3 regions of the Nicoliella sp. ESL1120 genome follow, and region 1 is predicted to be linked to each of the others. Evidence: riboswitches for the same ligand, from Rfam matches in the RefSeq annotation. Region 1 holds a riboswitch; each other region holds the start of a gene.

The links. Region 1 has a riboswitch for lysine ahead of yjeM (glutamate/gamma-aminobutyrate family transporter YjeM). Riboswitches for the same ligand answer to the same signal wherever they lie in the genome.
Region 2: it holds a riboswitch for lysine, as region 1 does, so the genes downstream of both, ACSYTE_RS02895 (amino acid permease) here and yjeM (glutamate/gamma-aminobutyrate family transporter YjeM) in region 1, are expected to answer to the same signal.
Region 3: it holds a riboswitch for lysine, as region 1 does, so the genes downstream of both, lysA (diaminopimelate decarboxylase) here and yjeM (glutamate/gamma-aminobutyrate family transporter YjeM) in region 1, are expected to answer to the same signal.

The regions. Positions count from the first base shown of each region.
Region 1 covers NZ_CP196384.1:280,411-285,151, reverse strand. The annotation lists gene yjeM (glutamate/gamma-aminobutyrate family transporter YjeM) at 68-1,558, opposite strand; lysine riboswitch at 1,624-1,807, opposite strand; gene ACSYTE_RS08245 (glycerol dehydrogenase) at 2,617-3,729, shown strand; gene ACSYTE_RS08240 (hypothetical protein) at 3,803-4,336, opposite strand; gene ACSYTE_RS08235 (Abi family protein) at 4,517-4,741, opposite strand, start outside.
Region 2 covers NZ_CP196383.1:722,805-727,545, reverse strand. The annotation lists gene serS (serine--tRNA ligase) at 1-906, opposite strand, end outside; gene ACSYTE_RS02895 (amino acid permease) at 1,234-2,703, opposite strand; lysine riboswitch at 2,815-2,988, opposite strand; gene ACSYTE_RS02890 (lp_1002 family arylesterase) at 3,194-3,988, shown strand; gene ACSYTE_RS02885 (phosphatase PAP2 family protein) at 4,022-4,699, opposite strand.
Region 3 covers NZ_CP196383.1:627,178-631,918, reverse strand. The annotation lists gene dapA (4-hydroxy-tetrahydrodipicolinate synthase) at 1-3, opposite strand, end outside; gene ACSYTE_RS02485 (N-acetyldiaminopimelate deacetylase) at 16-1,170, opposite strand; gene dapD (2,3,4,5-tetrahydropyridine-2,6-dicarboxylate N-acetyltransferase) at 1,175-1,879, opposite strand; gene lysA (diaminopimelate decarboxylase) at 1,926-3,239, opposite strand; lysine riboswitch at 3,370-3,552, opposite strand; gene ACSYTE_RS02470 (aspartate kinase) at 3,732-4,741, shown strand, end outside.

The DNA of each region.
Region 1 (4,741 bases):
TTAAACCATAAAAATATTTGAATGTCAAATGATGTTGAAAAAAATGCTCTTGATAATAACTACTATCTCACTGCTTATTTAAATACTTAATCCGTAATTCATAAAAGAGCCAAGCGCCACCACCAAAAATAACGGGACCTAGGAACGTCCAAAAATCAGTCATGTAATCATGATCAAGAATTGGTTGAATGAAATTAAAGCCAATCCCAAACGCTAGGACCAATAGAACCAACGCTGTAACTAACCAAGTCGTTTTTTGATTATGATAAACGACGAAGGGGCGTCTTATATCAGCTAGCTTTTTGAAGAATGGGAATGCTAGCACAATTAAAATGTATTGGAAAGCCGTTGAAACGTTGTTCATATCAGTTAAAATTTGGAAAAACGCCTTAGCACTGTCTCCACCAAACGCAATAAAAAATAAAATAACCATTAAGATGATACTTTGAATCCACATTGCATAACTAGGCATTTCATGGCGATTTAAGTGCAGTGCCCACTTTGGCCACAAGCGCTTGTTGGAACCGAACATAAACGACTTCAGTGGTGAGTATAACAATACGAAGAAACCACCAGCACCACCCATTAAAGTCGAAAAACCAGTGTATTGGGTTAGAACGTGACTTAAAGTTTGGGTTGCTGAATTGCTCAACCCCAAACCATGACCTAAAGATGTCCCTAAATTGGCCATCAGCACGTACATAACATTCCCTAAAGTAACACTGCTACCGCCCATAACTGCTTTCCAGTTAACAACGAAACCACATAAAACGATCGAAACAGTGTAAAGCACAAAGATGAAGGCCGTAGAAATCATAACCCCACGGGGGAACGTCTTTTCTGGATTCTTTAAATTATTAATCACCCCTGAGAGCGACTCGACCCCAGCATAAGCAAAAATTGCATATACCACGAATGAAAGCGTTGAAGTCGGTGTTTGAAAACTAGGGTTAGGTGAAACGATAAAACTACTGAGTCCATTGATGGGTTGTGCTAAATGACCGTGGTTCAAGAAAATAATAACGATCGATAAAATACAGAAGACAAACGAGATGGAGGTTGCTAAAAAGCCTCCAATAGAAGCAATCCAAGCTATTTTACCCAGTCCATTAATTGCAATGATTGTTGCGATAAAAATGAATGTAATTGATAATAAGCCCAACGTTTCCGTACTATTGAACCCTAAAAAAGTCCAACTTTGGGTCGTATCATGACCAAATAACATGGCGGACAGGGATACCCATAGATTTGGAACACTAAATAACATCGTAATGACCCAAGCAGAAAGCCATGTAAAGCCACCAATAAAGGCCCAACGTTCACCAAGTCCTGATTTTATCCAAGAGTAGATTCCACCAGATTCATTTTTTAATGCTGAACCATATTCAGCAAACATAAATGAAGTCGGTAAGAAAAAAGCTAGCGCCCCAACTATGTACCAAATAATACTGGCATACCCCATTTGGTCAAATGCCGTCGGCACATTAACAAAACCAAACGTGGTCGATAAAATCATTAATACCAAACTGACTAACGAAATCTTTTTTGTATTAGACATAAAAAAAACCCCTAACTTTTAATTTAAGAAGAGGTTAGAGGGATCGTTGCTAATCAAATTATTATCATATGTAAAGCGCCCCAACAGAATTAATTCCGTTGACAGTCCATAGCCTCTTAAACCATGTCCCGGATATAACCATAAGCCACTCCTTATAGCCCCTCGGCGATCTCCCCTTTCAGTAAACATCAACGCATTAGTAGCTGCTCAATTTACCTACTTTTGTCAATCGCAACCTCTTCAAATAAATTGTAATTAATAAATAGATTAGCACTAAGTAAACAAAAGTCAAATATTTATAACATTAAAAAAGTCTTTAATCTATTTTTTAGATAAAGACTTTAATAATAGTTATTAGAGAGTTTATCGCACCATTAACTTTTTGAACATTAATCAGCCATCTCCCTAGATTCAAAATGATGATAGCGTAGCGATGATGACAAATAGGTTGGGATATTTAAAGTAACCAGATTAATGATTACTTATTAGTTTTAGTAACGTGTTTATTCAACTTACTCGGCTGCTTGATCTTAGAATTATGTAACTTCTTCTTTGTTCTTATCATGAGTTTTCCGAAACTTGTTGCTTTCTTTAAGATTCTTTTTATCTAATTTATCCATTTCTTTAGCGGCTTTATCTCAATCTTTTTCAAAGAAACCATTATCTAAAATGGTCGAAGCATGAGTCGCAGGAACAGCTTGGGCAACCAATCCACCCAATAACGATGCACCCATCAAACCTATTAATAGAATCATATTTAGCTTTATTTATACCTTCTCCTTATAATTTAACTATTTTATTTCAATGATTTAAGATATTCAGATTCAGTTTTTAGTTGATTAATGACCATCAACAACACTAGTCTTACCCGATAACCCAACACCTATAACTAACCATCGTTCCAAGGTCCTTATCACTAAAATCCCTAAGCGTATTATTATTTGAGCTGCTGATTTTGATTCCCACACCCCACTAACAAAAGCGAACTTAATCAATTGCTTTTTGGCAATTTAGAATTAAAATAAAGTTGATTCAAAATAATTAAGGGGTGATTTAATATGGAAACTAACAATAAAATGTTTGCAAGCCCATCAACATATGTTCAGGGTAAGGATATTTTATTTAACAGTGCTGATTACATTAAAAAACTTGGTGATACCGTCTTATTACTAGCCGGTAAGCAAATCATGGACATTGTAGGAAATGACTTTTCTAAGTATCTGCAAGAAAACGACTTAGCAGTTACTGAAGTTAATTTTAACGGTGAATCTTCAATGTCAGAAGTTAACCGTGTGGCTAAGATTGGAACGGATAACCAAGTTAAAGTAATCATTGGCCTCGGTGGTGGTAAAACATTGGATGCTGCCAAGGCAATCGCTGATAAAATGAAAATTAAAGCTGCCATCTTGCCAAGTTTGGCATCAACGGACGCACCATGTTCTAGGTTATCAGTGATTTACAATGATGACGGATCATTTTCTAACTACCTCTTCTATAATAACAATCCCGAATTAGTCCTTGTTGACACGCGGGTCATTGCCAACGCACCCGCACGATTCTTAGTAGCTGGAATTGGTGATGCCCTAGCCACCAACGTTGAGGCTCAAGCAGTTGCCCGCGGTAATGGCAACACGATGCTAGGTAACAAACAGACGTTAGTTGGCAACGCAATTGCCGAAAAATGTCAAGAAACGTTATTCAACTATGGAGTCGAGGCCGTCCGTTCGGTTGAAAACCATAATGATACCAAAGCACTAGAAAAGGTAACTGAAGCCAACATCTTAATGAGTGGGGTTGGCTTTGAAAGTGGTGGCTTAGCCGCTGCCCACGCAATCTACAATGGAACAACTGCAATCGGAGATAAGATCCATAAGATGCACGGTGAAATCGTTGCCTTTGGCTTGCTCGCCCAATTGTTTCTCGAGGGTGCCGATAGAGATCGCTATAATAAATATCTAGATTTTGAATTAGCAGTCGGTTTACCAACCACGTTTGCGGACTTAGGAATTGCTGATATTAGCGATAGTGATTTGTTAAAGATTGCCCATTCCGCCAATAGCGATAACGATACGATGAAGGAAATGCCATTCTTGGTCGAAGATGACGATATTGTCCAAGCCATGAAGGGTGCCAATGCCTATAATTTAGCATACAAATCTAATCATAAATAAGTTAGCTAATAAAAAAATGAGTTCGCTGATCAAACAGCGAACTCATTTTAATTTTAAAGTAATTCCGTCATTACTATCTTCTAAATTTTGTTTTAGCAAAAATAACCAAGCCGACAATAATTAACACTAGCATATCGATCCAGATATGGGTCGCAACGAAATTAATGGAAGCACTCCACACCCACTTAATTAGGTCCCAAAAACTACTTAAAATGAATCCAATCGCCCATTTAGCTAAATTAAAGATTAATCCCGCTAGGAAAAATATTATCGCCTTACCAGCGTAAAAAATAAAGCTAAACACCGAATGAATATGATTTTGAGCAATAAAATCCATAATCGTTTGTTTAATTGTTAATATAATTGCGCCACCGATAGTAAATACTAAAACGAAAATAGCAACAAATTCAGGAAACTTATCTGCATAAATCGAGTGACTTCTTGTTGTTACTGTCGAAGATCCACCACGAAGATTACGATTTTTTTCCTGCATTTCCAAATCTTTCTGTTTGTTTGCAAGATCAGTTACACGGAGGTAATTCTCGGAGTTCCCTTCTTTTTCAAATAACCAATCAGCTTTTTTGTTTAAATCTTTATAACTTGCCACAAAATCACCCTTAAATTAAAATTATTTTGTATCTCTTAATTATAACACCTCAAAAATCAATCATAATAATAATTTATAATTAATAATTAAAAATAAAATATTAATTACATATATCGATAATTTAATAGTTTCTACAGCCGTCTTATTTGGAAATGAAATAGATTTAATAAGCCTTTATTTTCAACTAGCTTGTTCTTGAACCGCCTTAATATATTTTTTATTCCTTGGAAAGATATATTTTAATGATTTAGCATTCTTGAAGCCCATATGATTATAAAGTTTATCGCCATTCTCGCTAACCGGACGTGCTAACGCCACGATATCTGCAATAATATCATCCCAGACATACTTTGGATCAATCTCATCAACCATATACTTAACACAAAGCGTAATCAGAGAAAGGCC
Region 2 (4,741 bases), on a different replicon from region 1:
ATCCAAGGCTGCCCATGATTCCTCTGGTTTTGTAAATTGAACCATTTCAACTTTGTTAAATTGGTGTAATCTGATCAAACCTCTGGTATCACGACCAGCACTCCCTGCTTCAGAACGGAAGGCAGGACTTAAAGCGGTGAACTTAACTGGTAACTTGTCTTCTGGGATAACTTCGCCACGATAGTAGTTCACTAATGGTACTTCTGCGGTTGGAATCATTGTTAGATCACTATCAGCAATTTCAAACCCAGCCTTCTTTTCCAAGAACTTAGGGAATTGGCCGGTCCCATACATTGATTCTGAATTAACCATGTATGGTGGAATAATTTCTTCATAACCAGCATTCGTATTTTGATCCAAGAAGAAGTTGTAGATGGCCCGTTCGAGTAATGAACCAGCACCAACGTAGTATACGAAACGACTTCCTGCTACCTTAGCACTTCTTTCGAAGTTTAAGATGCCAAGGTCTTCACCGATTTCCCAGTGGTTCTTAGGCTTAAAATCAGTGAATTCACGAGGAGTCCCAACCTTCCGCAGTTCCTTTGAACCTTCTTCAGTTAAACTGATTGGGTCATCATCATTTGGAATGTTTGGTAGGTGAGCTGCTAAATCATGTTGCTTAGCTGAAACTGCTTGTTCTTGTTCATCTAATTCCTTAATTTCAGCCCCGACTTCTTTCATTCGGTTAATTGGACCGGTAGCATCTTCTTTCGCCCGCTTCATCTTAGCGATGTCATCTGAAACTTTATTTCTTTCAGCCTTTAAGTTTTCAACCTTAACTAAGATGTCACGACGGTTTTGATCAAGTGCCAAGAGTTCGTCAATTTGTTTTTCATCGATCCCTCTAGTGGCCATCTTATCCTTAAACCATTGTTCGTTGTTTCTAATCAACTTCATGTCTAACATGGAAAATCCCTCCTAAAAATATAAAAAGCAGGCTTCGTCATTGGGACGAAAGCCTGCTTTTCGCGGTACCACCCAAGTTCCCGATTAAATCGGACAACTCATCTGTGATAACGGCCACCAACCGTGCAGCATTACCTGCCCACTCATAAATATGTCGGAATTTTCGACTTGTAGTTTTCACCAACCACTACATCTCTAAAAGTCTACTTAAGAAACATACATCGTGTTATAATCTAAATCCTATTCATAATAATAATATTATATCCATTCAAAATTAGCAATATTTTTGTATTAAAAAAGGTGATCATAATTAATCACCCTTAAAAACTATTTTTCCTTGTCAATCGTTTCCTTAGAAACAGGACTAACGTCAACCTTATCCAACGGAATCAACTTAGTATGATTCTTGAGCTTGTAAACAACGTACAAAATAAGAACCAATGGAACACTAATGTAAGTAATTCCAATTTCCTTCCAATTAAAGTTAGAAAAAGCAGATAAATCTTGCCCAATAATAATTAAAATACATAGAATCAAAGTCAAGACAGGTCCAAATGGGAACCACTTAGCATGGTAAGCAAGTTCGTTGATTGAATGACCCTGCTTAATAAATGCTCGTCTAAATCTAAAGTGTGAAATCGCAATTCCGACCCACGCAATAAATCCAGTTAATCCGGATGCAGCAACTAACCACAGGTAAATTTCTGGACCAGCAAAACTAGTAATGAAAGTAGCCAGTGCAATTACGGTCGTAACGACTAACGACAATACTGGAATCCCCCGTCTGTCAGTTTTACCAAATGCTTTTGGTGCATAGATTCCATTTGACATTGAATATAGCATCCGAGTAGATGCATACATTCCAGAATTAGCAGAAGAAATCACTGAAACCAAGATCACGGCATTCATAATTCCAGCAGCAGCAGCTAGCCCCGCCCGTTTAAATACCAAGGTAAATGGACTGATCGCAATATCACTAGCGCTAGAGCCTAACAAATTAGGGCTAGTGTAAGGAATTAAAGCAGCAATTACAAAAATTGCTAAAATGTAGAATAAAATAATTCTCCAAAATACTTCACTAATTGCCTTTGGGACACTGTGTTTTGGATCATCAGATTCACCAGCGGTAATTCCAACTAACTCAGTTCCTTGAAAGGAAAATCCGGCAACGACGAATACTGATAGCATTGCGGGAATCCCACCCACAAATGGTGCTTGTTTATAAGTGAAATTACTCAAGCCAACTGAATTACCACCACCCATAATTCCAACAATCGTTAATACTCCAACGATCAAGAAGATGATGATAGTGGCCACCTTAATCAATGATAACCAGTATTCAATTTCTCCGAATGCACCAACTGAAGCGGCGTTAATTAAAAAGATTAAAATTAATACGCCTCCACTAAAGATCCAGCTAGGAACGTTTGGCATCCAAAACTTCATTACCAACGCAGCGGTACTAATATCCACAGCAACGGTAATTGCCCAGTTAAACCAGTAGTTCCAGCCCATGGCAAACCCCAATGCAGGATCGACATACTTACCAGCATACTCAGCAAATGATCCACTGACCGGTGTGTTCGTGGCCATTTCACCCAAACTAGTCATTAGGAAAAATACCATTAGCCCCATTAAAACATATGCTAGCAATGCACCACCAGGACCCGCTTGCGAAACGGTGGAACCACTTGTAACAAATAAACCAGTCCCAATCGATCCACCAAGTGAAATCATTGAAACATGGCGGGTCTTAAGCTTTCTCTTAACCCCGCCAGATTGATTTTCCGTACTCATATCAATATCCTCCTAAAATTTAAGTTGAAGAAGTCAGAGGAGTTCCCAATTAAAAAGCCCCCTTCTTTATAAAAAAGAAGAGGGAATTATAATTGCATTTAAGCCATTATGAATATTGGAAGCACCCCGTGTAAAACACGACAGTTCAGGGTCTCTTAAACCCAGCCCCAGTTAAAAATAGAAAAAGCTATTTCAAACTTCGGCAGTCATCCCTTTCACTACTGGTCCCAATCGCTTTTTCGACTCACAGTAACTACTAATGATTTCCGCACCTCTTCATATGAAATTTTGATATCGGACATTATTATATCTTTTTTAAGATTTATTTACAATCTTTATTTATGATCGGCCAGTTCCAAGCTGTTGTCATCAATAAACTAAAAAATCCTTTTGACAGCAGAAATTGTAACCATTTTGCCCCGCCATATTTCACCTCCCCCATCATCAAATGAGTTACAATATACTTAATTAAAACAACAGGAGGTTCACAATGAAAATAATCAAGCAATCATTATTTCCGCAATCAAACGCCTTCTTAAAGGGCTATGTTAGGGAATCAGACACTGATGCTCAACATTTTAAATTTCCAGCAGTTATTATCGTGCCAGGGGGATCATTTACCCACATTTCAGAACAACAAGCAGAAAGTTTTGCACTTAGTTTTGCAGCTCAGGGGTACCAAAGCTTTTATCTCAGATATAGCTTTGAAAATGAAAAGCATCCATTGATGCCCCATCCATTGATTGAATTAGCTAAATCAGTTGATTATTTAAAAACCAATGCAATTAGCCTTAATATCGATCCTAATAACATTGTAATTTGTGGTTTCTCAATTGGTGGGTTCGTGGTCAGTTCATTCAATAATCGTTATGACGATGATAAATTATTAAAACTGGTACAACCACAAACCAACTTAAAACCAAAAGCTACCATTCTAAGCTACCCAGTGATCGATTTAAACCTTGGTTTCCCCCCAGACAAGGATAAAATTGCCGATTGGGAAACTGATAATCAACTAACTGGTACTGAAAACGGGGTTACGGATACGAACGTCCCTACTTTTATTTGGCATACTGCAGACGATCCCTTTGTCCCATCGATCAATGCATTAAAATATGCAGAAGCATTGGCTAACCATGGCATCGACTATGAATTACATGTTTTCCACCACGGTAGCCACGGACTAGCAATGGCCAATCAACTGACTGCATGGAATGAGGCAAGTAACGATCCACACGTTGCTAATTGGTTCCCCCTAGCAATCGAATGGCTCAATCAAATTTAACAAACAAAAAAGCATTGCTTGCGCAATGCTTTTTTAATAAACAGATTTTTGGAATGGATGGTACTTCTTTAATTTTCCTGCATAATGATAGTAAAGCCACTCACAAAATTGAAACCAAGTATACCCTACTAAAAATGCTCCAATGGTATCAGAAGGAAAATGGGCATTTAAGAATACCCGCGATAACATCACTAGGATTACATAAATCACTGCAATCGTCTTCGCGATCATTTGTGCTTTTTGCGTATTCAGTAACGGAATCACCATTACCCAAACAACGCTGATCACTAATACCGTGCCTAGAACATGCCCGCTGGGGTAACTAAAACCAGTATCAGATGCTGAGTGTAGTAATGGCCGTGGTCTTTGGATTATGTTTTTCAAAATTGCTCCGATCACATTTCCGCTTAGCAACGTAAAAATCGCCCAGACAGCCGGGATTCGATATTTAATCGTCCAAAGAAAGAACGCAATGATCAAAATCCATAAAATGTCCATCTTAGGACTAGCCAAAAACGAAACAAATCCATAAATCAATTGCTTATAAAATTGTTCACGTCCTTGCACTGCACTAGTTACGATCGAATCTAAAAATGATAGATACCCAGAATCAGATCCCGTACTAATCATCACCCCGCCCGTAACTATAATCGTCAGCACGAGTGATAAAATAAACCGATACATGCGGTTTATATCCTTATTAATTAACACCTTTAAATTCATCCCCTAGAATATAACTCTGTATTTACCAAT
Region 3 (4,741 bases), on a different replicon from region 1:
CATAGTAAGTCCCCCTTAATCCTGTTGCATTCGATATTCTAAAAAGCCTGTGATGGCGTGAATGCCTGGTACAATTGCTTCTTCATGTGGTGTAAACGTGGATGCGTGTAATTGTGAATCATCATCCACCCCGAGCCAAAACATCGTGCCGTGAATTTTGGATAATAAGTACCCAAAGTCTTCTCCGGTCATTGCTGGTTCGGTTTCAATAAAGTTTACTTGGTCAGCTTGTTGCATGTACTTGATAAAGTTCGCGGTCAACTTGGGATCGTTTTCAACTGGCAGGTAGCCGCCTTGATTCAACTCCACGTTGACCTCACAGTTATAACTGCGGGCAATTCCAGCTGCCACATCGCGAATCCGTTCGTCGATCGTTTCGATCATCGTTTGCGTAAGCCCGCGAATCGTTCCTTCGATGCGTGCCTTACCTGCAATGACGTTTCTGATCGTCCCAGCTTGGAGCTTCCCGAACGTGATCACGCCACTTTGGATTGGATCGATGCTTCTGGAAATGATGGTTTGAATCTGGTTAATAAATTGGGCTGCTACGACCACCATGTCATTCGCATTTTGCGGATAGGCAGCATGGCCACTCTTCCCAATCAAATCAACATTGACCTCAGTCGTACCCGCAAATAGCGTTCCCATTCGACACCCAATCGCACCAGTTGGTAAATCAGGTGTATCGTGGAGCCCGTAAAATTCATCGGGTCGCCATTGACCTTCAAAGACTCCGGCTTCATAAGCTAACTTACCACCATTTTCACTTTCTTCGGCTGGTTGGAAGAAGAAGATCAAATTATCCTTTGGTTGGTGGCTCGCAAAGTAGCTCAACACCCCAAGGGCCACCGTCATGTGAATATCATGCCCACAAGCGTGCATTACGTCAGCATTTTGAGAGGCATAATCCAATCCAGTCTCCTCAGTAACTGGTAATGCATCAATATCTGCGCGGTAGCCAATCGTTTTCGTCGGGTTGCTGCCTTGCACCCTTACTAATAAGGCGGTTGGCAGCGATTTGATTTCCCTAATCGAAAGGTTCGTTTGGTCGAACTGTGCGATGATCGATTTCAGATAAGCGTGCGTTTTGGTTTCATGCAACGCTAATTCTGGAATCTGGTGGAGGTGTCTGCGAATCTGAATTAAATCTGCTTCCTTTAATGCTGGCATTTGATCACAACTTTCTTAAATCGTCTTCGAGCGTCGTCTTGGATTGCGTTTTGGCATCAACGTCTTTGATCTTTCTAGCGGGGGTTCCTGCTACCATCGTGTATGGTTCAACATCATGAGTAACGATGGCTCCAGCGGCAACTACGGCCCCTTCACCAACATGAACTCCTTCGATCACAACGGCGTTTGCTCCGATCAATACGTTATCGTCGATCCGCACTGGTTCGGCAGAAGCTGGTTCGATCACCCCAGCAAGAACGGCTCCAGCACCGATGTGGGAATGGTTACCAACGATGGCACGGCCACCCATGACTACTCCCATATCGATCATTGAATTAGCACCGATTTCACAACCGATGTTAATGATGGCACCCATCATTACTACGGCGTTATCACCAATCAATACTTGGTCGCGAATGATTGCACCTGGTTCGATTCTGGCGTTGATATTCTTTAAATCTAGCAATGGAACGGCTGAGTTACGGGTCCAGTTTTCAATTTCATAGTCGCTAACGGCTGAATCCTTAAGGATGGGAGCAACTTGTTTCCAGTCCCCAAATACGGTTGCTGAATCAACACCCTTGAAGACCTTTACGTCTGCTGGAAAATCGATTTGATCGATCTTACCATTTAAGTAAACCTTAACTGGGGTTTTCTTTGGTGCAGTTCCAATGTAGTTAATAATTTCGCGTGCGTCTAATTGTGCCATTTTTAAATTACTCCTTTAAATTTTTCTACTATTATATTTATGATTTTTATTTGCCATCTAATCCAAAATCAAGGCGTTCTAGATCAGCGGGGGTTTCCCTTCTAGTAACTAACGTTGATTTCCCATTATCAACAAAGACAATGGCTGGTTTCGGGTTAAGGTTGTAGTTAGAAGCCATTGCATACCCATAAGCTCCCGTATCGAACATGACAACCACATCCCCTGGTTTGGTTTCTGGCAGTGGAAGGTCATCGATCAAGATATCACCTGATTCACAATACTTTCCAGCGAGGTGAACGTGTTCTACGATCTCAGCTGCGGGACGGTTAGCAACGACTGCTTCGTACTTAGCTTCGTAAAGGGCTGGTCTAATGTTATCACCCATCCCACCATCGACTGCGACGTACGAGCGAATTCCGGCAACGTCCTTGCGTGAACCGATCGTGTAGAGGTTATAGCCGGCAGGTCCTACGATCGAACGGCCTGGTTCGATCCAAACAGCTGGGGTGGTCAAGCCGTGGTCCTTGCTAGATTGCTTGATCGTTTTAATGATCGCATCGACGAATTGTTCTGGTTGAAGGGGTTTGTCCTCTTCGGTATAACGAATTCCAAACCCACCGCCGACATCAATGACACGAGCTTCATAATTGAAGCGTTGTTTCCAATCAGCAGCTAATTGCACTAACTTTTCAGCCGCTAACTCGAAGCCGTTTAGTTCAAAGATTTGTGAACCGATATGCGAATGAATCCCAATCAATTCCATTCTAGAATGAGTCAAGATAATCTGTAATGCCCGTTCGGCTTCGCCTGATTCAAGATCAAAACCAAACTTACTATCAACTTGACCAGTTTGGATGAATTCATGGGTATGGGCTGAAATGCCGGGGGTGATTCGCATCATTACCTTAATGTGGGCATCTGATGATTCTAATACTTCATTTAATAGGTCGATTTCATGAAAGTTATCTAATGCGATCACACCAACGTGGTTATCGACAGCCATTTGCAATTCTGCACGTGATTTATTGTTCCCGTGAAAAGTCATGTGTTCAGCGGGGAAGCCAGCGTGTAATGCCATGCTCATTTCACCTGCTGAAACAACGTCAACGTGACAATCCATTGAATTCACTAGTTGATACATTGCGGTGTTGGCGAATGCTTTACTAGCGTAGCAGACTGCATATTCAACATCGTTGTTCTTAAATACCTCTTGAAAGTGTTGAATTTGACTCTTGATTTGATTTACATCGTACACCACTAACGGTGTGCCGTACTGGCCAGCAAGCTCGACTGCATCACAACCACCGATGGTTAGATGGCCTGCAGCGTTAATATCAGATTGGCTAATCTGTTCGTTCATAAAATTACCTCCAAGTTTTTTTACGGGGTCCCTATTCTTGAAAACAAAAAAGGGATTCTCTCGCATGGGTGTGGTCCACATCCATACAAAAGAATCCCAATGGTTTTTATCCATCTTAATTTCTGGTTTCAATTGTCGAAAGCGCTCCACAAGATTATTCTCGTGACAGTCCGCAGCCTATTGAACTACGTCCCAGCAAGAAATCCACTGTAATGAACTTCTAGCTTCGGCAACCGCACTTTTCAATCAACGTCTTCGTCATTACAGTGACTCGATCGGTTTAATAGTCTTGGTCGCGACCTCTTCGATTGCTTAAAATACTAAAGCATTTTTAGCCCTTCGTCAACCGTTTTGACGAAAAAACTTTTTTTATATTTTTTTATTTCTATATAGTGATGCAATTCATCGCATAATGTCAATTCTTTCAGCAGTTGATTAAATTTTTAATCATGTTAGAATTCATTGTGAATATTATTAGAGGAGTGACACACCGTGACCAAAATCATTAAGTTTGGGGGCAGTTCATTAGCGAATGGTTCCCAATACCAAAAAGTAATCGACATTATCAAGGCTGATGCTAGCCGCCAGATCATCGTTGTTTCCGCACCTGGCAAACGCTTTGATGATGATATCAAAGTAACCGACCTATTAATCAAATACGCAGATCAAACCATCAAAAAACAAGACACCAGTGAGGTGTTAAAAACGATCATTGACCGTTATCAAGCAATCGCAAATGATTTTCAAGTTTCTGATGACCAATTCAAGGTCATCAAAGACACCCTATCCGCATTACCTACCCATCAATATCCAAATGATGAGTACCTAATGGCAGCTTTTAAGGCCCACGGTGAAAAGTTAAATGCTGAATTAATGGCGCTCGTCTTAAATCAACTCGGTATCAAGACCCGCTTCGTTGATCCTGCAGAAGCTGGAATCGTGGTGAGCGATGAATCAAATAGTGCGACCGTTCTTCCAGAAACCTACCAAAACCTGGGTAAATTCGGCTATGGTGATGAAAAGCTCGTCTTTCCTGGCTTCTTTGGGGTTACTAAGGATGGTAATATTGCAACCTTTGCGCGTGGTGGTTCCGACATTACCGGTTCGATCGTCGCACGCGGGTTGAACATCCCGATGTATGAAAACTTTACCGACGTCAGTGCCATTTACGCTGCCAACCCCAAAATCATTAACAATCCAATGCCGATCAAGAAAATGACCTACCGCGAAATGCGGGAACTATCATACGCTGGATTCTCCGTTTTCAACGATGAAGCCATCATTCCAGCAATTGAAGGTAAGGTCACCATTAACGTCCGTAATACTAACGACCCAGACGCCCCTGGTACCTTGATCGTGCCAGAGGGATCGTTCCAATCCGAACATGAAATTACTGGGGTGGCTAGCTCCAATCACTTTTCGGCCCTCTACCTCCATCGCTACTTGTTGAACAAGGAAGTTGGCTTTACGCTCAAACTACTACAAATCCTTTATAAGCACGA